3 regions of the Kitasatospora sp. NPDC001175 genome follow, and region 3 is predicted to be linked to each of the others. Evidence: riboswitches for the same ligand, from Rfam matches in the RefSeq annotation. Region 3 holds a riboswitch; each other region holds the start of a gene.

Region 1 (9,930 bases), on a different contig from region 3:
CCGCGCGGCCGGACATCGCCAGCACGTTGCGCTGCACCAGCCGGTCCATACCGGCGATACCGATCGCGGAGAGCAGCGCGCCGATGGTGGTCGGGATCAGTGCCACGATCAGCGCGACCAGGACGATCATCGTCTGCGGGGCGCCCGCGAAGGTCGCCATCGGCTGCAGGGTGACCACGGCGATCAGGAAGACGATCGTCAGGGACGCCAGCAGGATGTTCAGCGCGATCTCGTTCGGCGTCTTCTGCCGGGCGGCGCCCTCGACCAGCGCGATCATCCGGTCGATGAACGACTTGCCGGGCTCAGTGGCGATCTTCACCACGATCCGGTCGGACAGCACCTTGGTGCCGCCGGTCACGGCGCTGCGGTCACCGCCGGACTCGCGGATGACGGGCGCGGACTCACCGGTGATCGCCGACTCGTCCACGCTCGCCACACCCTCGACGACGTCGCCGTCGCCCGGGATGATCTGCCCGGCCTCGACCACCACGTGGTCACCGAGCTGGAGTGCCGTGCCGGGCACCTCCTCCTCCTGGTCGCTGGCGGGCCAGTTGACCAGTCGGCGGGCGACGCTCTCGGTCTTGGCTTTGCGCAGGGTGTCGGCCTGCGCCTTGCCGCGGCCCTCGGCGACGGCCTCGGCCAGGTTGGCGAAGACGGTGGTCAGCCACAACCAGACCGTGATGGCCCAGGCGAAGACCGACGGGTGGGCGATCGCGGAGACGGTGGTGACCACCGAGCCGACCTCGACCACGAACATCACCGGGTTCTTGACCATCACCCGGGGGTCGAGCTTCTTCACCGCGTCGGGCAGCGAGGAGACGATCAGCTTGGGGTCGAGCAGGCCGGCCGAGACTCTGTGCGGAGCGGCGGCTGCCTCGGTCGTGTCGGCCTGATCGGCCGGAGCGGGGGTAAGGGTGGACGACATCAGTGGAGACCTTCCGCGATCGGCCCGAGAGCCAGGGCCGGGAAGTAGGTGAGGCCGACGACGATCAGGACGACGCCCGACAGCAGGCCCACGAACAGCGGCTTGTGGGTGGGCAGGGTGCCCGGGGTGGCGGGAACGGGCTGCTGCTGGGCGAGCGAGCCGGCCAGCGCCAGGACGAAGATCATCGGCAGGAAGCGGCCGAACAGCATCGCCAGACCCAGCGCGGTGTCGTACCACTCGGTGTTCACGGTGATACCGCCGAACGCCGAACCGTTGTTGTTGCTGGCCGAGGTGAACGCGTACAGGACCTCGGAGAAGCCGTGCGCACCGGAGTTCAGCATCCCGGCCCGCTCACCCGGCAGCGCCATCGCGACACCGGTGCCGATCAGCACCAGGGCCGGGGTGGTGAGGATGTACAGGGAGGCGAACTTCATCTCCCGCCCGCCGAGCTTCTTGCCCAGGTACTCGGGGGTGCGGCCGACCATCAGGCCGGCGACGAAGACCGCCACGACGGCCAGGATCAGCATGCCGTACAGACCCGAACCGGTACCGCCGGGGGCGATCTCGCCGAGCATCATGTTGAAGATGGTGAGGCCGCCGCCGAACGGGGTGAGCGAGTCGTGCGCCGCGTCGACCGCACCGGTGGAGGTCAGCGTGGTGGAGGCCGCGAACAGGCTGGAGGCCGCGATGCCGAAGCGCTGCTCCTTGCCCTCCATCGCACCGCCGGCCGCCTGCAGCGCGGCACCGCCGTGGTGCTGCTCGGCGAGGGTCATCAGCGCGGCGGAGGCGACCCAGAACAGGCCCATCACCGCGACGATCGCGTAGCCCTGGCGGTTGTCGCCGACCATCTTGCCGAAGGTGCGCGGCAGGGCGAAGGAGATCACCAGCAGCAGGAAGATCTCCAGCCAGTTGGTGAAGCCGTTGGGGTTCTCGAAGGGGTGCGCGGAGTTGGCGTTGAAGAAGCCGCCGCCGTTGGTGCCCAGTTCCTTGATGACCTCCTGGGATGCCACCGGGCCGCCCGGGATCGACTGGGTGTCGCCGCCGAGGGTGGCGATGTCGTGGAAGCCGTGGAAGTTCTGGATCACGCCGTTCGCCGCCAGGACCACGGCGAAGACGATCGAGAGCGGCAGCAGCAGGCGCAGCGAGATCCGGGTGAGGTCCACCCAGAAGTTGCCGACGCGGTCGGTCTTGCTGCGGGTGAAGCCCCGGATCAGCGCGGCCACGATGGCGATGCCGACGGCGGCCGAGACGAAGTTCTGCACCGCCAGACCGGCCATCTGCACGACGTGGCCCATGGTGGACTCGCCGCCGTAGGACTGCCAGTTGGTGTTGGTGACGAAGGAGACGGCGGTGTTGAACGCCGTGTGCGGCTCGACCGCCTTGTCGCCCAGGCTCAGCAGGAGCTTGTCCTGGATCCGCTGGAGCAGGTAGAGGAAGAGCACCGAGACGGCGGAGAACGCCAGCACCGAACGCAGGTAGACCGGCCAGCGCTGGTCGGCGTCGCCGTCCACGCCGATCACGCGGTAGAGGCCGCGTTCGACTCTGAGGTGCTTGGCGGTGGTGAGGAGCTTGGCGATGTAGTCGCCAAGGGGGCGGTAGCACAAGGCCAGGGCGCCGACCAGGGCGATGGCCTGCAACCAGCCCGCGAGCGTAGAACTCATGTCAGAACTTCTCCGGGTAGATCAGCGCCACGACGAGGTAGCCGACCAGCGCGACGGCGACGACGAGACCTGCGATGTTCTCGGCACTCACAGCCTCTCCACCCCCTTCGCGATCAGGGCCAGGACGACGAACACGGCAACCGTGACGCCGACGTAGATGAGATCGGGCATGGGTTCCACCAAAGTGGTTCAGGGATTGAGGTCGCAGGCGCCCCGGAAGCCCCTCACGACGCCGGCGGGAGGCCGGCACCAGGAGCAAACCAGCCACCGAGCGCCGTTTGCGCGCCCCTGACGCCGTCCATACGGGCGTATCGAAAACATTGACGCAGCCTTGATGCGTGCTTCACACACCTGAGACCTGACCTTGGCCGGACCGTGCCGCAACGCGCTCCGGGAACGGCGAAGGCCCCGGGAGACGGCCCGTCCGCGCTGTTCGAGGCGGGGACGGACGGCCTCCCGGGGCCGGGTGGAATGACCGAGAGCGGAGCGAGGACCTACCGCGGTGGCGGCCTGCTGACCGAACCTACTGATCGGGCCTACTGATTGGGACGGCGGCCGTGGTTCGCCCTCTTCTTCTTACGGGCCTTCTGCTTCCGGGCGCGCTTGGACATGCCAGTTCCCCTTCCGGCGTTCTGCAACGGGAGATGGCGAACGCGCGACGGCATTCCGCGATGATGGAGGCTTCCTGACGCGCCGTCAGGCATGGCGGACTCTCAGACGCCGCTCACCAACCGGTCGGCGAGCCCGGACAGCCGGCGACGGGAGCGTTCCTCGTGCGCGGCCAGGGCGGTCGGTGCGACGCCACCGCCCTCGTGGTACTCACCGTCCACCAACTCTACCTCCGGCAGGCAGAGTCGGACCACCGCGGCCGTGCCCTCCGCCGGCGGGTGCGCCCACCCGCCCGTACAGGGGCGGCAGGGCGGTGGCGCACAGCCCAGGGTCGAGGCCGATCACCGTGATCCACTGCCCTCGGGGACCATGCCGCCCCGCGCGTACGGCGGTGCGCAGGGTGACTGAACCAGGGCGGGCCCCGGCCACAGCACCGGGAGCCCGCCCACGGCGCGACCGGAGCGGACTTCGCGGGGAGGAAGCGCTACCGGACCGCGGCGAAGACCGCGACTGCAGCCTCCGCCCGCGGATGCGGCGGGCGGTCGTGGTGGCGCGTCGAGCAGGTCATACCCGCATTCAAGTCGACCTCGGATCGTCCGGGCAAGGACGGTTCGCCCCCTCTGACGCATCCCTGACGGCTCCTTGACGCCCCTTCAGCCCCTGTTGCGCCCGGTTGCGCGGGGACGCCCGCGACCGGTGGCAGGCCTGTCACGCCCTGTGTGCCGTGGCCCGGTGGGCGGCGGTGTCGGCGAGGAGGTGGGCCAGATCGGCGGGGAGGTCGAGGTGGTGGGCGATCCAGGCGGCATCGTGGCCGTGGCTGGCCAGCACCCAGGCTGTCTGCAGCCGGTTCTGCCCGGGATCGGCCGAGGCCGGGAGCAGGCGGGCGACCTCCTCGGACGGGTAGCCCTCCAGAGCGTCCTCGCCGTACCACTGGCCACCCGGCGGCGGGACGGGCCAGGTGGGGCGGCCGGCCCTTCGGGCGGCCGAGCGCCGGCCGCGCAGCACCGCCGCGACCAGCACGAACGGGATGACCCAGGCCCCGAGCAGCAGGGTGCCGATCAGCGGCCGGGCGTGGCTCGGGACCAGACCGAGCACGATCACCTCGACCAGCAGCAGGGCGAGTGCGCACAGCACCGCCGCCCCCTCCCGTGTACGGGGGTGGAGGTACCGGATGTGCGGGCGGTTGCCTCGGGGCGGCGTGGCCCGGGAGCTGATGAGCGGCCTCATGGGAGTGCCTCCGCATTCAAGTCTCGCACCGGTCCCCGGTCCCCGGTCACCAGCGGTACGGGCCGGAACCGCCGCCCGGGACCGGCGACCCCGGCGAGGGGATCGGGCGAGGGGGTTCAGGCGAGGGCTTCCTCGTCCGCGCCGGCGCTGCCGCCCTCCAGGTGCCAGTGCAGGTCGCGCACGGCGGGTTCGAGCGAGAGCCGGGAGACGACCTGTTCCAGGGCGGAGGTGACGTCGCCCGTGACCGCCACGGTCGCCCGTACCGCGGTGACCTCGCCGTGCTCACGGTGGGCACGCAGCGCGATCGGCGCCAGCCCCGAGGCCGCGAAGGCCTGTAGCAGCAGCGCGCGGATCTGCGTCTCCGCCTTCCGCTCGCACTCCAGGTGGACGGTGGCGCGCACGGTGGTGTCGGGGTCGGTCCCGGCGAGCGGCGCCCGGTCGAGCAGCCGGCCCGCCGGACGCAGCACCAGGTGCACCCCGAGCACGGCCAGCGACCCGAGGACCGCCAGGTCGTACCGCCCGGAGGCGGCGAGCACGCCGACGGCGGCCGAACACCACAGGGTGGCGGCCGTGTTGAGTCCGCGCACCCCCGCGCCGTCGCGCAGGATGACGCCACCGCCGAGGAAGCCGATGCCGGAGACGACGTAGGAGGCGACCCTGGTCGGGCTGCCGCTGTCGCCGACGGCCTCGCTGTACAGCACGAACAGGGTCGCACCGGCGGCGACCAGCGCATTGGTGCGCAGGCCCGCCATCCGAGCCCGCCACTGGCGTTCGACGCCGATGAGCGCGCCGCAGGCGACACCTGTGGCCAGCCGGAGAACGAAGTCGGTCATGGCCAGGGTGTGCATCGATGACACCTCCTCATCGGCTAATGAACGCAGTTGACTAAGCGTCAGGCCGCCACGACCGCCAGACTCGGGTCGTACTTGTACCCGACCTGGCGGACGGTGGCGATGCTGGCGCGGTGGCCCGGACCGAGCTTGCGGCGCAGCCGGGCGATGTGGGTGCTGATGGTGCGCGTGTCGCCGTTGTCGGGCCGCTCCCAGACGGCTTCCATCAGCTGGCCGCGCGAGTGCACCCGCAGCGGGTTCGCCACCAGGTGCGCGAGGAGTTCGAACTCCAGGTAGGTCAGCTCCAGGCAGCGCCCTTCGACGGTGGCGGTCCGGAGCGCCTGGTCGACCACCAGCGGGGAGTGCGCGGGCTGCCCGTGGGCGGCGGGCGGCGCGGGTTGGTGGCGTGTGGTGTGGTGGTCCGAGAAGATGACGTTCAGCCGTGGGTAGCGCACGACCATGTCGGCCTCCTTGGCGGTACGAGTACGGGTTCGGATCGAAGCTCGGCCCCGGGGCGGTCGGCGGACGGCTCAGCCGGCCGGACGCCGGGTGGCCTCCAGGCGCGGCCGGCCGTCACCGCCGGGGTCAGCGGGAGAGGGCCACCTCGATGAGCTTCACGACGACCAGGATCATCGCGACCAGCAGGTAGGTGCGCAGCGCGCCCATGCCGATCTTGTACGCGGTGGAGACCTTCGGCTTGGCCAGGGTCTCCAGCGGGGGCATCCGCCAGTTCTCGCGCCCGGTGCGGTCGATCTCATCCTCCTTGGTGGCGGTGCGCCGGCGGGTGAAGGAGTACCCGGCGGCCAGCACCCCGAGGACACCGCAGCCGGCCATGATGTCGAGGATCGCCCCGGAGCTGATGTCCGGCCACAGGACGGAGGCGGTCAGGATGACGGACAGGGTGACCAGGACGCCGATCACGGCGGAGGTGAAGGCGTTGGTCCTGGGACCGTTCACCCAGGGGCCCAGGGCCTCCTTGTCGTTGCACAGCAGCAGCAGGAAGACCGAGGCGGAGGGCAGCAGCACACCGGCCAGGACCTGGACGCCCTGGGTGAGCAGGCCCAGCGTGCCGTCGCTCGCGACCAGGACGATGACGGCGGCGGCCGCGACCAGACCCGCGTAGACGGCGTAGAAGCCCTTGGCGCCGCCGACCCCGCGGTGCAGCGAGTGCTTGATGCCGAAGACGTCGCCGATGGCGTAGGCCGTGGAGAGGGAGACCGCGAAGGCGCCGATGATCGAGGCGTCCAGCAGGGCGATCGCGAACAGCACGGCGACCAGCTTGCCCGCGTGCTCCTCCAGTCCCTTGGCCACGCCCGCCGCGTCGGTGAACTGGCCGGCGCCGTCGGTGCCGGCGAACGCGGCGGCGGTGAAGCCCATCATCGCCGCGGCGCCGACGACCACGATGACGATGCCGATCCACAGGTCGACCTTCTCGTACTTCATGAAGCGCGGGGTGATCCGCTTGTCGATGACGTACGACTGCTGGAAGAAGAGCTGCCAGGGGGCGACCGTGGTGCCGACGATACTGATGATCAGCAGCATCACGGTGGCCAACTCGCCACCGCCGCCCGGCATGCCGGGGACGAAGAAGTCGTGCGCCATCTGCGAGGTCTTCGGGTGGACCATGAAGTAGATCGGCACCAGCAGCAGCGAGCCGACGCACAGCGCGACCGCGATCCGCTCGAAGCGGCGGAACGACCCGGTGAAGGCGGAGGCGATGATGACCGCGGCGGCCAGGACCACCGAGGCGACCTTCGGCAGGCCGAGGTAGCCCGCCGCCAGCGTGACCCCGATGAACTCCGTCACCAACGTCAGCGCGTTGAGCAGGAAAAGATCGATCACGCTGAACGCGCCCCAGAACCTGCCGAAGCGCTCGAGGATGAGGCGGGCATGGCCGACACCGGTGACCGCACCCAGCCTGAGCACCATCTCCTGGTTGACGTAGAGCACGGGAACCAGCAGCAGCAGGGTCCACAGCAGGTGGGTGCCGTAGTTCTGGCCGGCGCTGCCGTAGGTGGAGAACGCTCCGGCGTCGTTGTCGCCGACCATCACGATCAGGCCGGGGCCGACGATCGCCAGCAGCGTCTTGAGCTTGGCGGAGAGGCCCTGCCGCGGCGCGGTGTCGCTGAGGCTGATGGTGCCCAGGGCGCCCTGGATGTCGCCGATGTGGGCGTCGTCGAGGACCGCGGCGCGCGGCGCCGGGATCGTCGGTGGGGTCATGGTGGTGTCGGTCATGGCGAACCTCCCTTGCCCCCCGGTTCAGGGGGAGAGTTCGGGCGGCGCGCAGCAGCAATCCCCGCCACCAGGGCATACCGCGGCAGCCCATGGCGAAATAACGCCATGAGGTCATAAGGAAATGAGGGCATGGCGCCGCACTGAGCCGACGGTATGTCAGAAATTCTCGTGGAGGGGGTTGTTACCGCGTGCCGATGGAGAACGAGGACATGCGGTTATGGGCCCGTTTATGGCCCGGACTACTGCAACTCGAATCCATGTCTCTCGCCTCCTTCCGGCCGGGACGCAGCGGTGCGTCGTATCGACACGGCAAGGAGCGGACCAGCCTCAGCGGCCGGCTCACCCCAACTCGTCAGAGCTTTGGCACTCCACGGCGTGATCCGGCCCGCAGGTCGGAAGCCACTTGGGATCAACCCTTAGGTCGGGAGGATCTGTCCTGATCCGGAGCGTCTCTCGACGGTTGGGATCAGTGGCCTGTGTCCGTGAAGACGCCTCACCGAACGAGGTGCCTTTTCAAACCTCGTCAAGCGTAGACCCACCGGAAGGGCGCGCCGAACACATTTACCGAATTTTGACCGTTCCTCTCGGTCCGAACGGGAACCCCGGTGCCACCCCGCGCAACTCCGGTATCAATGAGCCGATTTACCGCCCGCTCCGAGATCGGGATTCGGCGCGCCGGCCCCTCGAACCGCCGTGCAGGGCGGCCTGCCAGAGCACCGCGGGTGTGAAGAGCCCGCTCGGCGGTGCGGTCAGCGAGAGGGCGTCGATGAAGGCGCCCTGTGCGGCCCGGTGGCTCAGGGCGGCACTCAACACCCGGTCCATATAGGCGTGCTGGAGCTTCAGCAGCGGATTCCTGCGGCCGCCGACGGTGGTTTCGTAGCGCAGGTCCTCCGAGGAGGCCATCTGCCAGGCCGCCCCCGCCTCGCGGGACACCGCGCGCTGGATCCTCCGGGAGTCCACCGGGAGTGCGACACCTGTTCTTCCTGCCGCGCCCGGCCCGCGTGCCGGACGGGCGCCGGCCGGGAGCAGTTCGCGCAGCACCAGCGCGGACCGGGCCGCCACGGACATGCCCTGCCCGTAGATCGGATTGAAGGTGCAGGCCGCGTCACCGACCACGAGCAGCCCCTCGGGGAGGTCGGCCAGGCGCTCGTAGTGCCGCCGCCGGCTGGGCGGCGGACGGAAGCCGTGGATCGGGGCTACCGGCTCCAGTCCCCGGACCACCTCGTAGAACTCCGGGACGCTCAACTCCCGTGCGAAGGAGAGGAATCCATCGGGATCGGTGGGCGGGGTGAAGCCGCGCATCCCGCCGACCGTCACCATCCAGCGATCACCCTCCACCGGGACCAGGATCCCGAACCGGGGATTGCGGCCGGGCCTGGGCTGCAGGTACATCGCACGGCCGCCAGCCAGGTCCGCCCCGGCCCGGCGGAACAGCCCGGTGCAGTAGCCGACACCGCCGTCCACCACGCTCTCCTCCGGTGCGCCGAGCCCGAGTTCGGTCAGCCAGTGCGGGGCCCGGGAGGTCCGGCCGGTGGCGTCGACCACCACCTCAGCGGGCAGCACCGACTCGGTGCGGTCGCGGGTTCCGCGCTCACGGCAGCGGATTCCGGCGATCCGCGTTCCGGCGACGGCGAGTCCGACCGCCTCGACGCCATCCCGCGCCTCGACGCCCGGGTGGAGGAGGACCTGGTGACGCAGCGCCCAGTCGATCAACGGGCGGGTGAAGCTCACGATGGTGTGCCGGGGCGAGAAGGAGTCCAGCCAGCCGGCCGGCGTGAGCCAGCGGATGTCGGTGGCCAGGCCGAAGCGCTGCGCGCCCTCACCGGTGAGCAGCTCGGTCGTGCCCGGCAGCAGCCGCTCGATGGCGTACAGGCCGGCCGGCATCAGCAGGTGCGCCTGCCGGGCCTGCGGGACTCCCCCGGCGAACTCGGCCTTGCCCGGCCGACGGTCGCGCTCCACCACGGTCACCCGCCAGCCCGCCTCGGCGAGGACCCAGGCGTGCAGCAGTCCGGCCAGGCTGCCTCCCAGCACAGCGGCTCTGCCAACCGGTAGCGGCATCTCGATTCCCCCTTCGGCCGGCGGAGCTCACGGCGTCGAGCCCCACGCTGTTCAGCGGGTGGTGCGGTGCGGATCGCGCGGCGCGAGCGGTGCAAGCGGCGCCCGCGCACGGCGGGGTGGTGCAGTGCGCGGCGGCGCGGCTCGGCGTGCGGTGGTACTGGACGGCGGACGTACGGCGTGAGTGGGCGCGCAGCGCACGCGGGGAGCGTACGAGCACGAACCGGATGCATTCTGCCCACCCGGGCCGGGCCGCTAACCACCCCCTCGCACTGAAATGACGGTACATCGACAAATATTTGAGGAAATATCCCCACTTGGCTATCGGGGTCGTCGCCGAGGGGCCGGCGACCGCCGACCCGCCCGACCGTGCGAGGTTCCGCCGTGC
Region 2 (9,930 bases), on a different contig from region 3:
CCCGCTGCGGTACCGGATGTGGCAGGCCGTCAGTAGGCTGAACGCCCGCCACATGCTGCTGGCCTGGTGCTCGCTGGCCTCGGTCGGCCTCGCCGACCTGTACGTGTACCTGGTGGCCTCGGGCGCCTTCGCCGACCCGCGATTCTTCTAGGAGGCTCAGCATGGCCGAGATTGAGCGGCACTCGTACGACGTGGTCGTGGTGGGTGCCGGCGGGGCGGGGCTGCGGGCCGCGATCGAGGCACGCGAACAGGGCATGCGGGTGGCGGTGGTGTGCAAGTCGCTGTTCGGCAAGGCGCACACCGTGATGGCCGAGGGCGGCATCGCGGCGGCGATGGCCAACGTCAACAGCAACGACACCTGGCAGGTGCACTTCCGCGACACCATGCGCGGCGGGAAGTTCCTCAACAATTGGCGGATGGCCGAACTGCACGCCAAGGAGGCCCCCGATCGGGTCTGGGAACTGGAGACCTGGGGCGCGCTGTTCGACCGGACGAAGGACGGCCGGATCTCGCAGCGCAACTTCGGCGGCCACCAGTACCCGAGGCTGGCCCACGTCGGCGACCGCACCGGCCTGGAACTGATCCGCACCCTGCAGCAGAAGGTGGTCTCGCTCCAGCAGGAGGACCGGCGGCGGAGCGGCGACTTCGAGGACGGCCTGAAGATCTTCCAGGAGTGCACCGTCACCCGCGTGCTCACCGCCCGCACCACCGAGGGCCCGGCCGACGGCCGGTGCACCGCCGGGGTGTTCGGCTACGACCGGGAGAGCGGGCGGTTCTTCGTGATCCAGGCGCCCGCAGTGGTACTGGCCACCGGCGGGATCGGGAAGTCCTTCAAGGTGACCTCCAACTCCTGGGAGTACACCGGCGACGGACACGCCCTCGCACTGCTCGCCGGCGCGAGCCTGCAGGACATGGAGTTCGTCCAGTTCCACCCCACCGGGATGGTCTGGCCCCCGTCGGTCAAGGGCATCCTGGTCACCGAGTCGGTACGCGGCGACGGCGGGGTGCTGCGCAACAGTGACGGCCGGCGGTTCATGTTCGACTACATCCCCGAGGTCTTCAAGGGCCAGTACGCCGAGACCGAGGAGGAGGGCGACCGCTGGTACACCGACCCGGAGGAGAACCGGCGCCCGCCCGAGCTGCTGCCCAGGGACGAGGTGGCACGCGCGATCAACGCCGAGGTCAAGGCCGGTCGTGGCACCCCGCACGGCGGGGTCTACCTGGACGTCTCCACCCGGCTGTCCGCCGAGGAGATCGTCCGCCGACTGCCCTCGATGTACCACCAGTTCAAGGAACTGGCGGACGTGGACATCACCCGCGAGGCCATGGAGGTCGGCCCGACCTGCCACTACGTGATGGGCGGGGTGCGGGTGGACCCGGACACCTCGGCGGCACCCGGAGTGCCGGGGCTCTTCGCGGCGGGCGAGGTGGCCGGCGGCATGCACGGCTCCAACAGGCTCGGCGGCAACTCGCTCTCCGACCTGCTGGTGTTCGGCTGCCACGCCGGTCGGCACGCGGCCCGCTACGCCGCCGAGTCGAGCGGGGACCGGCCCGTGGACGAGGCCGAGCTGGAGCTCGCCCTGCGGGAGGCGGTCGCGCCCTTCGACGACACCCGGGTGCGCGGCGGGCCGGCGGAGAACCCCTACACCCTGCACCAGGAGCTCCAGCAGACCATGAACGACCTGGTCGGCATCATCCGGCGCCAGGCGGAGATGCGGGAGGCACTGGAGCGGCTGCAGGAGCTCAAGGAACGGGCCGGCCGGCTGGTGGTCGAAGGACACCGGCAGTTCAACCCCGGCTGGCACCTGGCGCTCGACCTGCGGAACATGCTGCTGGTCTCCGAATGCGTCGCCAGGGCCGCACTGCTGCGCCAGGAGAGCCGGGGCGGCCACACCCGGGAGGACTACCCGGTCATGGACCGTGAGTGGCGCAGGGTCAACCTGGTCTGCACCGCCACCGGCGACGGCATCGAGGTCGTCCGGCAGCAGAACGGGACGATGCGGGCCGAGTTGCTGGCCCTGTTCACCCGTGAGGAACTCGCCAAATACTTGACCCCCGAGGAACTGAACGGAGTGCAGCAGTGACCTACCAGGCCGAAATCCGGGTGTGGCGCGGGGACATGACGGGTGGCGGCTTCGCGACGTACCAGGTCGAGGCGGACGAGGGCGAGGTGGTCCTCGACCTGGTGCACCGCCTGCAGGCCACCCAGGCCCCGGACCTCGCGGTGCGCTGGAACTGCAAGGCGGGCAAGTGCGGTTCGTGCAGCGCCGAGATCAACGGACGGCCCCGGCTGCTCTGCATGACCCGGATGTCCGCGCTGCCGCCGGGGGAGCCGGTCACCATCACCCCGCTGCGAGCCTTCCCGGTGATCCGGGACCTGGTCACCGACGTCTCCTTCAACTACACCAAGGCCAGGGAGATCCCGAGCTTCGCCGCACCGCAGGGGCTGGCGCCCGGCGAGTACCGGATGAGCCAGGAGGACGTGAACCGCTCCCAGGAGTTCCGCAAGTGCATCGAGTGCTACCTGTGCCAGGACACCTGCCATGTGGTGCGCGACCACGAGGAGAACAAGTCCGCCTTCGCCGGCCCGCGTTACCTGATGCGGATCGCCGAGCTGGACATGCACCCCCTGGACACGGCCGACCGGCAGAAGGCCGCCCAGGAGGTGCACGGACTGGGCTACTGCAACATCACCAAGTGCTGCACCGACGTCTGCCCGGAAGGGATCAGGATCACCGACAACGCGCTGATCCCGCTCAAGGAGCGGGTCGCCGACCGCAAGTACGACCCGCTGGTCTGGCTCGGCAGCAAGATCACCCGCCGTAGGTGAGGCCTGCTCCTCCCGACGCCGGTACCGTTCCCAGGGGAACGGTACCGGCGTCAGTGTGCCTTCGGGGCCCGCTCGTCCGCTTCGGGGGCCCGCTCGCCGGGCCAGTCCAGCCGCAGGTGTTCGGCGCGCGGAAGGCTCGCGACCACCAGGTCGTAGGAGTCCTCGATCATCTCGCGGACCAGGCGGTCGGGGACGGAGCCGTCGAGCCGGACGGTGTTCCAGTGGCGCTTGTTGAGGTGCCAGCCGCCGGTGATCGCCGGGTACCGGGCGCGCAGCCGCAGCGCGAGATCGGGGTCGCACTTCAGGCTCACGGAGAGCGGGACGGCGTCGAGCGCGCTGAGGGCGAACATCCTGCCTCCGACCTTGAAGACCGAGGTGTCGGCGTTGAACGGGAAGGTCTCGGCCGTCCCGTTCAGGTCCAGGCAGGCGGCTTTCAGGTCATCGGGCGTCATGAGTCAAGTGTGCCCCCTGCCGCGGCGGCACCGCCGCCGGGGGCGTTGGGTCCGCCGCGAGGGGCGCGAGGGCGCCGGCGACCGGTAACTCGGACGGGCGAAGATCCACGTTCTGCAGGTCCCGGGGATTCGCTACTGTGCCGAGATGGAAGCCAACGAGTCTGTGACCGAACTGATCGGCAACACACCGCTGTTGCGGCTGCGCACTTCCGGCGAAGGCCAGAGCGCCGCCGTCTACGGCAAGTTGGAGTACCTGAACGCCGGCGGCAGCGTGAAGGACCGGATCGGTCTCCGCATGATCGAGCAGGCCGAACACGACGGGCTGCTGAGACCCGGCGGCACGGTGGTCGAGGCCAGCTCCGGCAACACCGGTCTCGGGCTGGCGATGGTCGCAGCCGCCAGGGGCTACCGGATGGTGGCCGTGCTCTCGGACCGCGCGAGCAGTGAGAAGGTCGCGGCGGTGAGGGCGTTCGGGGCCGAGGTGGTACTCAAAGCCGCCGGAGTGCCGCGCGAGCACCCCGAACACGTGATGAACGCGGCGGCACGGATCGCGGAGGAGACACCGGGCGGCTGGCTCGCCGGACAGTACGACAATCCGGCCAACCCCGAGGCGCACTACCTGAGCACCGGGCCGGAGATCTGGCGGCAGACCGGAGGCCGGATCACCCACCTGGTGTCCTGCATCGGCACCGGCGGCACCATCAGCGGCACCGGCCGCTACCTCAAGGAGGTCAGTGGCGGCACCGTCCAGGTGATCGGCGCCGACCCGGCCTCCTCGGTCTACTCCGGCGGCGACGGCCGCCCCTACTTCGTCGAAGCGGCCGGGCACTGGAAGCACCCGGAGACCGTCGAGGACGTCTGGCCGCAGTCCTACCACCGCGAGGTGGTGGACCGGGTCCTACCGATCACCGACCGGCAGTCGATCCTGACGATCCGCCGACTCGCCCGCGAGCAGGGGCTCCTGGTCGGCGGCTCCGCCGGCACCGCGGTGGCCGCGGCCCTCACGGTGGCCGCCGAGGCCGGGCCCGAGGCCGTGGTGGTGGCGATCCTGCCGGACTCCGGACGGCAGTACCTCACCAAGTACTTCGACGACGACTGGCTGCTGCGGCTGGGCTTCCTGGACGGTGACCCGGCCGCGGCCCGGGTCGGTGACGCGGTGCCGGCGGCCGCCCGGGAGCAGCAGCTGCCCTACCTGAACGGGCGGACCAGCGTCGCCGACGCCCTGGCGGCACTGCGCGCGGCCGGTGCGCGGACGGCACTGCCCGCCGGGCCGTGCCCGGCGGGCCCCGAACGACGGCCCACCGCACTCGAGCTGGCGGGATCGGTGACCCTGGAGGAGTTGACAGCCGCCGTCCAGAGCGGCCGGGCGGCTCTCGACGACCCGGTGGGCGAGCACCTCGGTGCGCCACTGCCCCGGTTCGGAACCGGGGAGCCCGCCGAGGCCGCGCTGGCCGAACTCACCGAGTGCGGCCTGGAGGCGGCGGTCGTGGTGCACGACGGCCACGCGGTTGCCCTGCTGGGCGCCGCCGAGCTGCGCCAATGCCTGGCCGCGGGGACGGTGGCGACGGCGGGGTGACCGGCGCACGGGGAGCCGCGCGGAGGCCGGCGTACGACTCCCCGTGCCGCTGACGGCAGGGTCATCGGCAGGCGCCCTGACGGGGTGGCCGGGCCGGTGCGCACGGCACCGCCGTCGTCCCGACGGCCCGGCCGAACCCGCCGGGGGCGAGGACGTCAACTCACGGGGTACCGCCGGAGCACTGCCGGACCGCCTGGACGTCGGAGGACCTCAGGAAGGCGAGCCGGTGGTCGTAGCGGATCGGGTAGTAGGTGTCCTTCCCGACCACCAGGGTCCGGTCGTCGGGTGCGTCGCCGTTGATGTTCTGGTCGTAGAAGTAGTCGCCGGGCTCCGGGGTGTCGTCGGCGGCGAGGTAGGCCTGCCCGGCCGGGACCGTCGCCTGCAGTGCGACCACCGGCAGCGGCTTGATGGCCGGGTAGGGGGCGTAGGCGGCGGCCTCGGGGTAGGCCCGGCCGTACACCGGGATCGAGGCGAGGCCGGGGCGCGGGGTCAGTACCGTCCGCCCGGCCGTAGCGTCGGGCTCCGCCTGGTCGGTGGCCGCCGGTTCGGTCCGGGCGGAGCGTCCGTTCGGATTGGAGAACCAGCACTTCTGCCCGTCGTACCAGATCGCCGTCCAGTCGCCCTGCTGGTCGGCGACGACGTAACCGGTCCCGGTCACCGCCTTGTCGCTCCAGTCGTCGGCCCTGGTGGTGCCGCCGTTGATCAGCGGGGCGTCGGCGGCCGGTCGGGTGCGCAGGTAGACGAAGTTCTCCGGCCGGTTCGGCACCCCGCTGACCGGGGGCTGGTTGGAGGAGTCGAAGGCCGGGGCGATGATGACGGTGTCACCGGCCTTCGGCGGGGCGTCGGTGCCGGGCCCGATCGGTGCCCGCAGCAGCTCCAGGTAGTGGCCCCAGTCCCAGAACGTCCCCGGGTCCCAGTGCATCCCGGCGACGTCGGCCTGGGTCGGTCCCGGCACGTCGTCGTGGCCGATGATGTGCTGTCGGTCCAGCGGGACGCCGAAGCGCGCGGCCAGATAGCGCACCAGCTCGGCCGATGACTGGTACAGCTGCTCCGAGTACCAGGTCGGCCGGTCCTCCGGAAGCGCGAAGCCCTCGTGCTCGATCCCGACGCTGTGCATGTTGACGGTCTTGTTGCCGGAGTGCCAGGCGATGTCCCGGGTGCGCACCAACTGGGTGACCTGCCCGTCCGAGGCGCGCACCAGGTAGTGCGCGGCGGCCTGTTCGCGCGGGTCCTGGAAGGCGGCGAGCGCTCCGGCGTAGTTGCTCTCGGTGTCGTGGATGACGATCCAGCGGATCTGCTGGCCGTCATCGGGGCGGTTGGCCGGGTTGTAATTCCCGTACGAGGTCGGGTCGTTCGGGTCGGTCAGCGCGTACGCGGCGGGGACGAAGTCGCACCCGAGGCTCTCCGGGCACTCGGGCGTCTGCCGCTCGGCCCTCGCCACGGGCTGGCCCGGCGGCCGGGTGACCACCAGCCCCGGGGCGGCCGGCAGCGTCACCCGCGCACCCTCGGAGGTGGCCCGGGAGGCGCCGGTGCGTACGGTCCGGTACACCCGGTCCGCGAACACCCGGCCGGCCGCCGTACCCTCCGGCCCCGTGGCACTGCCCGCGCCGAACCTGGCCACCGCGCCGTACCAGGCACCCGGGTCGGCGGAGTGAGGTCCGCCGACGTCCCGCTGGTACCGGGCCAGGAGCGCCGCCCCGCCGCGGAGGTTCTGCGTGGGATCGCTCCGCAGCTGCCCGGCCGGGCGGTGGATCAACTCGGCGGCGGCGTCCAGGGTGTGCAGCGCGGGGGAGTCGACGAGTCGCCGAGCGGCAGGGGTGGCGGAGCGCTGCGGCAGCGGGCGGTCGTCACCGCGCCCCCGTGTCTCGGCTTGCGCGCGCTCGGCGGCGGCGTTCACGGCAGCCACGTCCACCTGGGTCAGCCCGAGCGGGCCGTAGTTGCCGGTGGTGCTCGGCTGCCCCCGGTGCGACTCCCAGCGGGTCTGCTGGTAGGCCAGTGCCAGCAGCAGGCGCTGCGGCACTTTGAACTCCGCTGCCGCGGCGGCGAACTGCCGCTGCAGGAGCTGGTCCGCCGGGGCGGCGGCGCCCGCCGGTGGGGCGAAGCCGGTGGCGCAGGCCGTTGCGCAGGTGGTGGCCAGGGCGACCAGGGCGGCCGACCGGCGCGAACGGCGGGCACCGGGCGGGAGCGACGGGCGACGGGTGGCCGGCGAGGTCTCGAGGGGCCGGGAGGTGGCGGTCGGGGAGCGGTGCATGCCACGGTTCTACCGCAGCTGACGGTATGTCACCCGAGTGACACTCCCGGAGTCGGCCGCAGGTGAGTGCCCGTACGCAGGTGGGGCGAGTGCCGCCAAGGGTGTTGGCGGTCAAGTTCTGGCAAAGGGTTCGGACCTGGCTCGGTGGAGGGACTATGCTCTGCGTCGTTTGAAGAGGCACCTCGTTCGGTGAGGCGTCTTCACGGACACGGCCACCGATCCCAGCTGTCGAGAGACGCCCGGGCGGGGCCGGATCCTCCCGCCCCATGGGTTGATCCCAAGTGACTTCCGGCTCGCGGGCCGGATCGCGCCGTGAAGTGCCAGAGCTCTGACGAGTCGGGGTGAACCGGCCGCCGAGGCCGGTCCGCTCCTTGCCCTGTCGACACGGCGCGGGCCCGCGCCCGGCCGGGAGGAGGCGAGGGACATGGAATGCGGTAGTCACGGCCATAGTTGCCGTTGCCCCCGCCTGTTCTCGTCCTTCCTCGGTGTGCGCTAGCCGCCCAGATGTCCTGACGGCGCGTCAGTCTGCTCGACACGTTGACCGCGGGCTCGGCAGCCTGCGGTCGCCGCCTGCCGGATTCCTGGGCCGAGGCATCTCCGGGATGCCCACCGTGCTCTTCCTGAAGGTGAGTTGACGTGTCCGTCTTCGCCGTGCTCCACCGTGCCGCACTGGCCTCCGCTGCCGCCCGCCGTGACGCCGCCGCCGGCCGTGGCCTGCGCGCCGTGCTGTCCGAGGTCGTGGATCGGCTGGCCGCGAGCCCGCTCGACCACCCCGTCCTGGGGGCCGTCGCCGCCCAGCGACCGGCCGGGCCGCCCGCCCGGTCCCGGGCCCGGCGGCGACCGGTCGCCGCCGGGCCCGCACTCGGACAGCTGATCCCGCCCACCAGGGCCAGGCAAGAGGGGAGTTCCAGATGATGACGAGGACCAGACTCCACCCGCGTACGGCGGAGGGGTCGATACTGCTCGGTGCCCTCGGCCTGCTGCTGGCCGGGGCGGTCGCGCTCGCCGCCGTCCCGGCCGGGGTTCGGGTGGCGGTCCGCGCTGCCCGCCGACGGGGTGCGCCAGGCGGGCAGCGCCCGGCCCGGTAGCGGACGGTCCGGCACCGGTCTCGCGGAGCGGGATCCGTATCCGGCGGCCTTCCGTGTCGGCCCGTGCTCATGGACCATGGGAGGAATCTGTTCCGATACGAAGCAGGAAGCGGTGGACCATGAGTGATCACGTGCATGTGCGCCTCGGCGGCGGAGTCGGGGTGAACGAGCACGGCGAGCTGGTGGAGCAGTTCCACTGCCGCTGCGGCGAGACGTGGACCAGGACGTACCGGGTCGAGGACGGGGAACCCGAGATGTGAGCCGCCCAGCGCGGCCTCCCCTCCGGTGCCCGGCGCGGCGGGCCGCACGGTGTTCCTTGCCTGAAGCGTCCGATCCGCCAGCGATGTTGGTGGATCGATGCTCTCCGTGACCGCCGCTGCCGCCGAATGCGGGGGCCTCGCAGCGAGCACACCCGCGCAGCAGGATGGAAGGAGGAATCCCGACGAGTGAGGAGGGCCGAGATGGCAGGCGAACTGCTCCACAGGCGTCCGCACTGGTGGCCTCCGTTCCCGGAGCTGTTCGAGGACTTCCCCACCGAGCTGCGTCTGATGCCCGACGAACACGTCATCCGGGTCGAGGAGACCAAGGAGGGCGGGTCCTACGTGGTCAAGGCCGAGCTTCCGGGGATCGATCCGGAGAGGAACATCGAGATCACGGTCGAGAACGGAGTGCTGACGATCCACGCCGAACGCCGTGAGGAGCAGAAGGAGAAGCACCGCACGGAGTTCCGCTACGGCTCCTTCACCCGCAGTGTCCGGTTGCCCGAGGGAGTCCAGGAGCAGGGCATCACCGCGAGCTACGACAAGGGCGTGCTGACCGTGAAGGCGCCGATCGGCCCGATCGAGAAGCCGTCCCGGCGGGTCGCGATCAGCCGCGAGACCGACGAGTGAGGACGGGCGTCGGCCGGGTGCGTCCAACCGCGCCCGGCCGCTGCCTGACCGTGTCGACACCGGACGAATTCCGACGGCGTCCTTAGTCGAGCTCGACCTCGAAGTCCCAGGTCGCCAGCGGCTTTCCGGCGGACGACCAGCTCAACGTCGAGTGGCCCGCGTCGAAGACCGCGGAAAGGGTGAAGACCGCGTCCTGAGCCGGGTTCGCGGTTGCCGACGGTCGGTCCGCGGTGAACGGCACGGCGTGGCCGAGCTCGTCGGTCAGGGCGAAGGTGGCCGGATCGAGGTCGACACTGCCGGCGGTGGCGTGCAGCCGGACCGTGATGGTGCCCTTCGATCGCTCGGGCGGAGCGCTCCCCGGTGAGGGGGCCGGCAGATCCAGATCGGGGCCGGTGGCGGTGATCCGGCCCTGGCCGGTGCCCAGGTCGAGTGCCACGGCGTCGCCCATCGCGACCAGCTGCGCGTGCCCCTGGGACGCGGTGGGCACGATCGGCGAGGCCGGCGCGCTGGGGATCGGCACCTGTCCGAGATGGCTCGCGTCGTCCTGGTTCTCCGAGCAGCCGGCCGCACCGGTGAGCGCGGCCAGCGCCAGCAGAACGCTCACGGTACGGCGGCGGCCGTGGCCGCGCCCCATGAGGGCGCGGCCACGGCCGGTGGAGCGGTTGCTCACTTGCCGGCTCCCGGCTTCAGGCTGTCCTGCGCTGCGCTCGCCCCGGTGAAGTCCGGTGCGATCTCGGCGGGTTGGTCCTGCGGCTGGCCCGAGGTGGCCGAGTAGACGCCGTTGCTGCCCAGGGCGGCGGGCTGCATGGCCCGGCCGCTGGGGTTGTTGTAGACGTCCGGGCC
Region 3 (9,930 bases):
TGATGCCTCGGGCGACGTCCTCCCGCTCGGCCAGGACCAGCTGGTTGGCGAGGGTACTCATCCGCTCTCCTCTCGAACCCACGCCCGGCTGCTGCCGGGGCTGCGGATCTCCACCAGGTAGTCAGGTCCCTCCAGCCGTCCGTGAGACGTCCGCAGGACGGCTCGCCCACCGTCGGGGACTGGTCGCAGGACGATCTCGACGCGGCCGTCCAAGGTGACCGCCCGGCGCGCACCGCTGCCGTCCGGCCGTACTGCCAGCGCCCTGCCGAGGAGATCGAGCAGCCGCTCGAAGACGGCGTGGTCGAGCATGCCGAAGCCCGAGAGCCGGACAGGGCCGTCCGTGCCCAGGACGTCCCAGGCCGCTTCGAGTTCGGCCCGCTCCTTCCGGGCCCGCTCCGCGCGGGCCGCCTTGATCCCGCCGATGTCGCGCACCTTGCCCGTACGGGTGAACCGCTCGGTGCGTCCGCTGGTGCGCAGCAGGGCGGACACCCTGACCGGAGGGGCTTCGGCCCAGCCGTACGAGGAGGGCACCAACTCGGGGTCAGGATGGGCGAGGTGGGCGTGGCGAGCCGGTCCGAGGCCGAAGGCGGCCGACCACAGGCGGTGCAGGTCCTCCTCGGTGGGCGCGGCGGCGAACCAGCGAGCCAGTTCGCGGAAGTCCTGCGCGACGCTGGAGGACCGCCGACGCGACTCGGTGATCCGGTCGAGGACCTGAAGGAGCGTCACGATGGCGCGCCGCGCCACGTCGTGCAGCTGCTCCACGCGGGGTCGCGAGCCGTCTGCCGGTAGGAACCAGGCCTGCAGACCCTCCCAGCGCGCCCGGCGCCGCTCAAGCCAGTCCGGCGCGGGATCGCCGTCGGCGAGCGGCGGCAACTCGGCACCGTGAAGCGCTCGTTCGTGCAGCAGGCTCACGCCGCGCTGCTCGACCCGCTGCACGGCCGCGGCCACCGCCTGCCCGCGCTGGTCGAGGTTGAGGAGGAACTCCTGGAGGTAGGCCACCGTCGCGGCCTTGACCTCGCGGAAGGTCGCCAGGTCCGCGCCCTCGGCGCGCAGCAGGCGTTGCAGCTCGCCGTTGAACGCCTTGGTGTTCGCCAGCAGCGCCTCCAGGTGGCCCTCCAGTTCCTGCAGGGTGGTGAAGATCCGCCGGTCCGACGACGCCGGGTCGCCGAGCAGCACGTACAGCTCGTCGAGCCGATCGGTGACGGCCTCCAGCACGGCGGTCTGGAGCGCGCCCGTCGCGGCGAGCACGGACAGGGCGTGCTCCACCCCGGCGAGTGCGGCCTCGCCGCGCCGGGTCAGCGAGTACTGGAGGTTCCGGCGCTCGTACTCCTCGGCCGTGCGGTAGTTCTCCGCGTGGTTCTGGACGACGTCGAGCAGCTCCCAGGCGCGCAGCTGGCGCAGGGCGTCCTGCAGGTCGTCGTCGTGGATGGCGTCGAGCCAGCCCACCGACCGCAGGCGGGTGCGGACCTCGTCCAGCCCGAGTGCCGTCTCCAGCCGTTCGTTGGCCGCACCGAACGCCTGCAGGATCGCGCCGTAGAGCTCGGCCCTGTCCCCCGTCGTGAACCGGAACATCTCCGGCGGCACCCTGCGCAACGGCTCCCCTCCTCCCCGCCGGTCACCCCGTTTCCGGCTGGCACCACAGTACGCGGACGCACCGACAGCGCCGGCCGGGTTCTCCATGCCCGCGGCGGCCGGGGTGGGACCGCTCCCCATCACCCCAGCATCCACGGCCCGAGTATCTCAGTCCGCCCACCCTGAACAGCCACATGGGATTCCCGACCCACAACCGCCATCAGCGAGACGTACCACTCCGGTCGCTGACATCATCACCACGGGGCTTCCCACCGCCGAGTGGGAGCGGATCACCGAGGACCAGGTCGCGCGGCTGGTCCGTTTCGTGTTTGCGCGGATCCTCGACGTGGCCTCGTTCCACCGCCCGGCAACTCGGGCGCGATCTTGACCATCCTTCTTCCGTGCGCACCCTGCACTTCGCCCGCCGCCACGTCACCGCCCAGGCGGCGCTTCCCCCCTCCCGAATCGCCCGGGCCCGAACCCAGAGCCTGCGCGAGACCGCTGAACTACTCTTGCCCGTACGACGGTTGCGCGCCAACCCGCGCGTCATCGGACGCGGGATGTCCCACGGGTCCCCCGAACGCACCCGGCCCAGGGGTCAAGGTCCGGTCAAGGATTGGGCTGCGGGGCTGGTGGGCGCCTATCCTTATGGAGGTTTTAACAGGCACCTCGTTCGGTGAGGCGTCTTCACGGACACAGACCACTGATCCCATCGGTCGAGAGACACTCCGGATCAGGGCAGGTCTGTGCCCGGCTCAAGGGTTGCCCCCAAGTGGCTTCTCCGCATCTCGCGGGGACACGCCGTTAAGTGCCGGAACTCTGAAGAGTCGGGGTGCGCCGGGTACTTGTACCGGCTTCTCCTTGACGCGCCGCCGTGACGTCGGGTCGCGGCCGGGAACGGAAGGAGGCGAGATGGACAGTAGTCCGGGCCATAGTAGGCCCCTTCCCATGTCGTCCTCGTCATTCTTCCGCGGCCCAAAGCGGTCCCCCCTCCCCTGATCCGTCCCGTTCACGACGGCATCTCCGCCCGGTTCACGTCCGGGTGGGATGTGCCGCCGTGCGTGCGGCGCCGTTACGGCGGCCAGGAGGCGGCGGTGCACCCTTGGGCCTCCTGATGCCTCGTCACACCGAGGCAAGGGGGTGTTCATCGTGGCTGCCACCACTCTGTTCATGTCCGCTACGGCCCGTCTGCGCGGTCGCACGGTCGACGCCGAGCGCCGCTCCACCGCCTCACGAGCCGTCCGCACGTCGCTGGTGTCCCTGGCCGGGCTGATCGGCGGTCCGGTCGCCAACCAGGCCGGCCAGGAGGTGGGGCGCATCGTCGACGTGGTCGCCCGCCTCTACGGACCCGAGCCCTATCCGCCGGTCACCGGCCTGATCATCCGCATCGGGCGGCGACGCGCCTTCATCGCCGCCGACGCGATCGACAGGGTCCTCTCCGGGCAGGCGCGACTGCGCACCGCCCGCGTGGACCTGCGTGACTTCACCCGCCGCCCCGGCGAGGTGCTGCTCGCCCGAGACGTGATGGACCATCAGCTCGTCGACATCGACGGCATCCAGGTCACCCGCGCCGCCGATCTGTACCTGGCGCCGCTGGCCGACCGCACCGTCCTGGTCGGGGTGGACGTCTCCCTCTCCACCCTGCTGCGCCGCATCGGCCCCCGCCGCTGGCAGATCCGCCCCACCCCGGAACGCGTCCTGGACTGGCAGTCCGTCGCCCCGTTCGGCGAGCAGGCCATGCACGGGCCCGCCGAGGTGCGGCTGCGCGCGTCGCGTTCCGCGCTGCACCGCATGCGTCCGGCCGACCTCGCCGACATCCTCGAGGACCTCGGCCGACACGAACGGCAGCAGCTGCTGGACTGGCTGGAGCCGGAGCATGCCGCGGACGCGCTGGAGGAGATGGAACCGGCCGAGCTGGAGAACCTGCTCCGCGAAGCGCCGCCCGAGCACGCCGCCCGGCTGGTGGACGAGATGGAGCCGGACGAGGCCGCGGACGCCCTGCGCGACCTGCTCCCCGGCGAGCGCGAGACCCTGTTGGCACGCATGCCCGCCCCCGAGGCTGCCGAGCTGCGCACCCTGCTCACCCACCGCGAGGGCACCGCCGGCGGCGCGATGACCACCCTGCTGGTCACCGCCCGTCCCTCGCAGACGATCGCCGATGTGCGCGCGGAACTGGCCGCGCAGGCCGAGCACCGCACCGAGGTCGACGCAGTCGCCGTGCTGGACGACGATGACCGCCTGATCGGCGACATCCCGCTGTTCGACCTGGCGGTGGCCGAGGACACCGCGGTGGTCGCGGACCTGGTGGCCTGGCTCGCCCAGTTCGGCCCGCCGGTCACCGTGCGGCCCGACACCCGCCTGGCCGAGGCCGCCGACCACCTTGTCGCCGCCCGCGCCACCTCCCTGCTCGTCGTCGACCAGGACGCGCACCCACTTGGCCGGATCCTGGCCGACGACATCCTCGACGCCCTGCTGCCCGAGCGCGGGCGCCTGCACTTCCGGAGGCTTCTCAAGTGACCCGCGACCTCGACACCGTCACCGCGGCAGCCACCGCGCCGCCCGCCGTCGCAGCGCCTTCCCGCCGCAGAGGGCTGCGCCGTCTGGCCGCCGTCGCGATGGTCGCCGGCCCCGGCCTGGTGGCCGCGAACGCCGGGAACGACGCCGCCGGCATCGCCACCTACGCCTCGGCGGGCTCCCAGTTCACCTACGGGACGCTGTTCTTCATGGTGCTGGTCACCGTCGCCCTGGTGATGGTGCAGGAGATGGCGGTCCGGCTCGGCGCCCACACCGGCAAGGGTCTGGGCGCGCTGATCCGCGAGCAGTTCAGCCTCCGTCTGACCGCGCTCGCCGTCTTCTGCCTGCTGCTGGCCAACACCGGCCTGGTCGTCAGCGAGTTCGCCGGGATCGGCGCGGCGTTCGAGCTCCTCGGCGTTCCCAAGTGGGCGGTCATCCCGCCCTCCGCCGTCCTGTTGTGGTCCCTGGTGCTGTTCGGCTCGTACAAGTGGGCCGAGCGCATCTTCCTGGTCATGTCGCTGGCCTTCTTCGCCTACCCGGTCGCCATGGTCCTCGGTCACCCGAACTGGGGGCAGGTCGGCGAGCACCTCGTCGTGCCGCACATCGAGCCCAGCAAGGACTTCATCCTGCTGGCCGTCGCCCTGATCGGCACCACCGTCAGCCCCTACATGCAGTTCTACGCCGCCGCCGGTGTCGTCGACCGCGGAGCCAAGCCCGCCGACTACAAGCTGATCCGGGCCGACGCCGTCCTCGGCGCGGTGTTCGCCTGCCTGATCAGCCTGACCATCATCATCGCCACCGCTGCCGCGATCGGCGGCACCGGCCCCCTGGAGTCCGCCGCCCAGGCCGCTGAAGCCCTCAAGCCGGTCGCCGGGCCGAGCGCCGAGCTGCTGTTCGCGTTCGGACTGATCGGCGCCTCCGCGCTGGCCGGCGCCGTCGTTCCGCTCTCCGCCAGCTACGCCGTCGGCGAGGCCGCCGGCGTCGAACGCTCCGTCTCCCGCCGCTTCCGCGACGCCCCCCTGTTCCTCGGGCTGTTCACCGCCCAGATCGCCCTCGGCGCGATCGTCGCTCTCACCCCCGTCGATGTGATCCAGCTGCTGATCGGCACCCAGGTCCTGCAGGGCCTGATCAGCCCGGTCGTGCTCGTCTACCTCCTGGTCCTCACCAACCGCCGCTCCGTCCTGGGCGAGGCGGCCAACAGCCCCAGGTACCGCATCGCGGCCACCACCGTGGTCATCGGCGTGGCCGCCATGTCCACCATCCTGCTCGTCCAGACCGTCCTCGGCTGGTTCGGAGTCGGCTGAGCATCGTCCCGCCGGCACAGACCGCCTGGTGACCGAGCCCTACTGGTTCCAGCTGACCCGTCCCGGTTCACCTCCCGGCGACGGGGCCCCGACCACGGCCGATAGCATCGCGCACATGCTGGCGCTGCTCCACACATCGTCCGTCCACGTCCCGGTCTTCGACGCGCTTCGCGACCGCGACCACCCCGGCTTGCCCTTGCGGCACATCGTGTCCGAGGAGTTGCTGACGAGGGCCCGGACCGACGGGCCCGACGCCGTTGCGGGGGACATCGACAATGCGCTCGCCTCCACGGTCGCCGACGGGGCCGCTGCGGTGTTGTGCACCTGCTCGACGATCGGCGGCGTCGCGGAAACCCGTGCCGCGGCGTTGGGAGTGCCCGTGTTGCGCGTCGACCGTCCGATGGCGGCAGCCGCCGTCGCCGTTGCACCCGGCGGGGACCGGACCACCACACACATCGTCGTGATCGCCGCAGTGGCCGACACCGTGGTCCCGACAGTCGCCCTCATCGATGAGGAGGCCGCTCGATCCGACCGGTCGGTCACGGTGACGGCCGTCGTGGTCGACGGCGCTTGGGACCAGTTCGAACGAGGTGACCAGGCCGGCTATCTGACCGCGATCGCTGCCGCCGTCGAGGCCGTGGACGGCGCGGACGTCATCGTCCTCGCCCAGGCATCCATGGCAGGGGCCGCGAATCGGACCACGACCGCCGTACCGGTCCTGTCCAGCCCCGCTCCGGGACTCCGCGCCGCCGCTGCCGCCGCGTCATGCCCTGCCAGCAGAACCGAGTAGTCGACCGGCATACGTGCGCGCTTCGGTTCCGCCACCCTGCCCACCGACTGGAACGCTCACTGCCCGGAGGCCGTGACGGCGGCGGCGAACAGGGCTGGAGGTTCGCCGACGAGATCGACCCGGCGGCACACTCCACGAGTACCGACCTGCCGCTGCCGCCCGGACTTCGCGGATGAATGAATCGGCACCCGCAGTGTCAGCGGCACCGACGACGCCCCTCCGCACCACCACGCCGACTCCCGGACCCGCACGCTGCGCGCGCACCAGCGGCCGAAAGCGGCTCCGCCAGTGGCTCCCCACGCCCTGGGCAGCGCCTCAGCTCCAGTCGAAGGTCAACACTGCGAGCCGCTCGACGGGCTCGAAGAACAACAGGATTGAATCAGCGCCCGTTCCGCGGTAGTGCCAGCCCGGCACCGACGCCACGAAGCGGAACGGGTTCCCGGACGGACTGACCGGCCATGCGCTGTCGTCGTCGTACTCGATGTGGAACAGCTCGGGCCGGACCCAGTTCCCGTGAGGGTCCGCATCGCCGCCGAGTTGCTCCAACAGTGCCATGGCGTTGGGCCCAACGGACCGCAGGGACCCGTTGTCATGACGCATGAGCAGGACGCCCTCACGACGGAAGGCGTCCCGGTGCGCCAGGTAGCTGCGTCCCTCGGACTCGCAGTGCCCGTCGAGTTCCGCACGGAACCCGGGCCAGGGGTCGGGCAGCTCCTCGCGGGTCGTCGCTTGCACGAAGTAGCGCCGGTCGCCGAGCAAGCGGTAGCGGTCGTCCTCGATCGAGAACCCGAGCCAGTTGGTCTTCTGCAGGGGCGAGTGGAAGGCCTCGGTGTGGTCGCCGAGGTAGCCGCTCGCCGGTTCCAGCGGGCTGACCAGGTGGATCCAGCCGTGCCAGGCCGGGTCCACCCCGGCGAGATCGATCGAGATCAACGGGTGCAAGTGCTCTGCCAGTTCGACCTGGTCGGAAACGAACACGTCCGCGGGCTCAGGGTAGACCCGCAACTCGGTCCCGGCCGTCATGACATCTTCCCGCATTCGGAAACCTCCATCGCTCTCCCCTGGCGATCGGCCAGGCTGCCAGCACGTGTGATCGATCGAGGGAAAGTCAACCCTGCCCATCGGACACTCACGCCCATCCGCTCCCCGTCAGCCCGTCCCCACAGGTGACGGGACCACGGCGCTCATTCCCGAGATCGATTTTCGGTGTCGTTCCGGCTTCAACAGGCGTGGCCGAGTCGTAACTGCCGTGTCCCGGCTCACCGCCGCCGCCGTCGCGGAGCTCTCCACACGCCAACTCAACCGCTCACTCCTCGGCTGAAGCGGGTCAGTCGCATCAGTGTCGGGCGACAATCGTCGGGTGAATGAAGCCAGCGTGGTGCACGTTTTCCTCTCGTGGGGCCGGTTCTCCTCGTTTGAAGACATCCGCGACTACGTCGATCAGGGGCGGTCAGAGGACGGGGATGCGGAGCCATCCGTTTTCATGGGAGAGGCTGGGATTGCCGAGCTCGAACCGATGTGTGTCGAAGCCATCCACGCCCAGGACGACGGCCACCTCGCTCCGGTTGTCCCCGAGGTACTCCTTCGAGATGCCTCGTACGCTGACCAGTGGCTGCCACAAGTGGAGTCAACCGAGCTGGCCGACGCTGCGATCTGTGTCTTCGCTCCCAACGTGGTCACCAATCCGCACGGTACCTCTCTGCACTACCTCGGCCGGTTCGCCTATCGCGTCTGAGGGTCTCCCAGTGGGGGTGCAGGTCGAGATCGTCCCCGGCACCGGCCGCGCCCTCCCCGCTCACGACCCCGCGCTCGTCACCAGCCGGATCCTCACCGTTGGACCCCCGGTGCGAAGGGGCCGCGATCAGGCACGCGTCGGGCCGCCCACGGTGGCGGAGGGCGGACGGCATCCGCCGGTCGATCGTGGCCATCGCGCGGCGCGGGGCCTGCTGCCCGATCAGCACCGCGGTGTCGGCGTGCAGAGCCTCACAGATCTTCAGAAGCGACGGCACTCCCAGCGTGCCGCTCGGGGCGGCCGGATCCTGCCGTTCGGCCGCGTATGCGGCCCCGCGCACGCGGGGATGGCCCCTACGCCTTCTCGAACCGCCTACGCTGTGCCGAGGAGAGGAGACGAGTTGATGAGCACTGCCCCCGCCACGCCTGGCGACTACAGCCGTGTACCGGATCCGGAACGTGCGCTGAAGTACGCCGTACAGCACATCGCCGGTGACCGCGCCGAGATCGTCGAGGGAGTCATCACCCCCATGTCGCCGTCCTGGGCGCACGAGAACGCCACCGATCTGATCCGGGAGCAGATCGGCCCGCGCATGCGCGAACTCGGCCTACGTGCCGGCTCCGGCAACCTCGACCTGCCCGGCAGCGAGAACTGGTACATCCCCGACATGGCCGTCGTCCCCGCCGAACTCGCCAAGACCGAAGGCGCACTCCTGCCCGACCAGACGGTACTTGTAGTGGAGGTCACCTCTCCCTCCAACAGCGACACCGACCGTACCGTCAAACGCCGCCGTTACGCGCAGTACGGTGCCCCGCTCTACCTGCTGGTGGACCGACAGGAGAACTCCTGCACCCTGTTCTCCCAGCCCGCACGACTCGGCTACACCCGCGTGGAAGGCCCGCACCCGTTCGGTATTCCGGTGCGCCTGCCGGAGCCGTTCGATCTCGATCTCGACACCAGCGATTTCTGAGCACCTCCCTGATTTGGACGGCCCCGCGGACGCGGGGATGGTCCCCTTGGCGCGGGCCGGGAGTCGGTGCCCGCCTAAGCGGTGGGCCGGATCTCCGCCAGGATGCCCTCCGCCCCCTCCTCCAGTACCCGACCAGCTCTCCGACCCTCCTGGCCACGGCATTGCGATCACTACACAAGACGCTATCCGGAGCGACCGCAGCTTCCTTGGACTTCGGTGCGGAGTTGACTACGAGTGCGCATCAGGATCCGGCCGAGCATGTTCTTGCCGGTTCCGGTCCTCCCGCGTCCCCAGTAGTGGTCGGTGGTGGTGTCCTCGACGATCTCTTCGTCGGCGGTGGACAACAGGATGTCGCGGATGTCGGCATGCGTCCGGAACTTGGTCGTCACGGCACGGCGCATCACGTCGTCCTTGACACGGTCCCAGTCCCGCCGCAGCGGTTTGGACGGGTCACGGCCCAACTCGGCTGCACGCAATGGCGTGCGGGCCCGGCGGATCAGATCAGCATGGCGGGTGCCGATGAACTTCTGGGCCTGGAAGTAGTGCTCCGAGGTTGGCCATAGGTGCCCGTCGAGCTCCAGGCTGTGCGCAGAGAAATTGGAGAAGCAACCGTAGGGGACCTCGTCGGCACCGTAGAAGTAGATCGTCATCCGAGCCTCGTGGCAGTTGCGGGAACCCGCACGGTCTCAGCGCTGGGCTGCACTCGCAACCGGTTTTGCCCGCCCTCCCCTCGGCCCGAGCGGGTGGCATCCGCGACGGGCTGGTAGGAGCAGCCGAGCCGCAGGACCTGGAGCAGTTCGTCGAGGACGGTCCGGTCGCCGTCCTGGCGTGCGGCGCCGCTCACTGGTGACTCATGACGCCTTCCGCGAGCGGCGCGAACAGCATGTTCCAGTTGCCTGTCCACTCGTCGGGTCGCGCCTGTGCCCCGTGCTCGTGGGGAGGCCGCGGCGGGCCCGTCAGCGCTCTCGGCCCGCCTTCCCCCAGGCTTCGGTGAACAGGGTCGGCAGCGGCCGGGTGGGCACCACCGCCGCGTGGGCCGCGGAGGCGCGCT

What was found. A riboswitch is a leader RNA that binds a small molecule or an ion and turns the genes downstream of it on or off. The one in region 3 is predicted to bind magnesium.
Region 1: another riboswitch for magnesium. It lies ahead of ACWDAK_RS37370 (NRAMP family divalent metal transporter); the one in region 3 lies ahead of ACWDAK_RS20550 (magnesium transporter MgtE N-terminal domain-containing protein).
Region 2: another riboswitch for magnesium. It lies ahead of ACWDAK_RS23640 (hypothetical protein); the one in region 3 lies ahead of ACWDAK_RS20550 (magnesium transporter MgtE N-terminal domain-containing protein).

The regions. Positions count from the first base shown of each region.
Region 1 is NZ_JBSFJU010000100.1:701-10,630, forward strand. Features, by position in the region: partial or broken gene kdpB (potassium-transporting ATPase subunit KdpB) at 1-925, opposite strand, end outside; gene kdpA (potassium-transporting ATPase subunit KdpA) at 925-2,586, opposite strand; gene kdpF (K(+)-transporting ATPase subunit F) at 2,588-2,677, opposite strand; gene ACWDAK_RS37350 (50S ribosomal protein bL37) at 3,123-3,290, opposite strand; gene ACWDAK_RS37355 (hypothetical protein) at 3,904-4,422, opposite strand; gene ACWDAK_RS37360 (MgtC/SapB family protein) at 4,539-5,270, opposite strand; gene ACWDAK_RS37365 (winged helix-turn-helix domain-containing protein) at 5,315-5,713, opposite strand; gene ACWDAK_RS37370 (NRAMP family divalent metal transporter) at 5,838-7,487, opposite strand; M-box (ykoK) riboswitch at 7,824-7,999, opposite strand; gene ACWDAK_RS37375 (NAD(P)/FAD-dependent oxidoreductase) at 8,130-9,545, opposite strand.
Region 2 is NZ_JBSFJU010000034.1:58,618-68,547, reverse strand. Features, by position in the region: gene ACWDAK_RS23670 (hypothetical protein) at 1-151, shown strand, start outside; gene ACWDAK_RS23665 (fumarate reductase/succinate dehydrogenase flavoprotein subunit) at 162-2,084, shown strand; gene ACWDAK_RS23660 (succinate dehydrogenase/fumarate reductase iron-sulfur subunit) at 2,081-2,830, shown strand; gene ACWDAK_RS23655 (MmcQ/YjbR family DNA-binding protein) at 2,881-3,282, opposite strand; gene ACWDAK_RS23650 (pyridoxal-phosphate dependent enzyme) at 3,428-4,858, shown strand; gene ACWDAK_RS23645 (N-acetylmuramoyl-L-alanine amidase) at 5,019-7,109, opposite strand; M-box (ykoK) riboswitch at 7,284-7,457, shown strand; gene ACWDAK_RS23640 (hypothetical protein) at 7,746-8,024, shown strand; gene ACWDAK_RS23635 (hypothetical protein) at 8,024-8,197, shown strand; gene ACWDAK_RS23630 (hypothetical protein) at 8,317-8,457, shown strand; gene ACWDAK_RS23625 (Hsp20/alpha crystallin family protein) at 8,659-9,087, shown strand; gene ACWDAK_RS23620 (hypothetical protein) at 9,170-9,757, opposite strand; gene ACWDAK_RS23615 (alkaline phosphatase family protein) at 9,754-9,930, opposite strand, start outside.
Region 3 is NZ_JBSFJU010000027.1:20,918-30,847, forward strand. Features, by position in the region: gene ACWDAK_RS20540 (TIGR02678 family protein) at 1-61, opposite strand, end outside; gene ACWDAK_RS20545 (TIGR02677 family protein) at 58-1,593, opposite strand; M-box (ykoK) riboswitch at 2,234-2,411, shown strand; gene ACWDAK_RS20550 (magnesium transporter MgtE N-terminal domain-containing protein) at 2,722-4,089, shown strand; gene ACWDAK_RS20555 (NRAMP family divalent metal transporter) at 4,086-5,390, shown strand; gene ACWDAK_RS20560 (arylsulfatase) at 5,506-6,180, shown strand; gene ACWDAK_RS20565 (hypothetical protein) at 6,496-7,215, opposite strand; gene ACWDAK_RS20570 (hypothetical protein) at 7,538-7,912, shown strand; gene ACWDAK_RS20575 (Uma2 family endonuclease) at 8,313-8,879, shown strand; gene ACWDAK_RS20580 (NADAR family protein) at 9,062-9,529, opposite strand; gene ACWDAK_RS20585 (hypothetical protein) at 9,526-9,723, opposite strand; gene ACWDAK_RS20590 (hypothetical protein) at 9,836-9,930, opposite strand, start outside.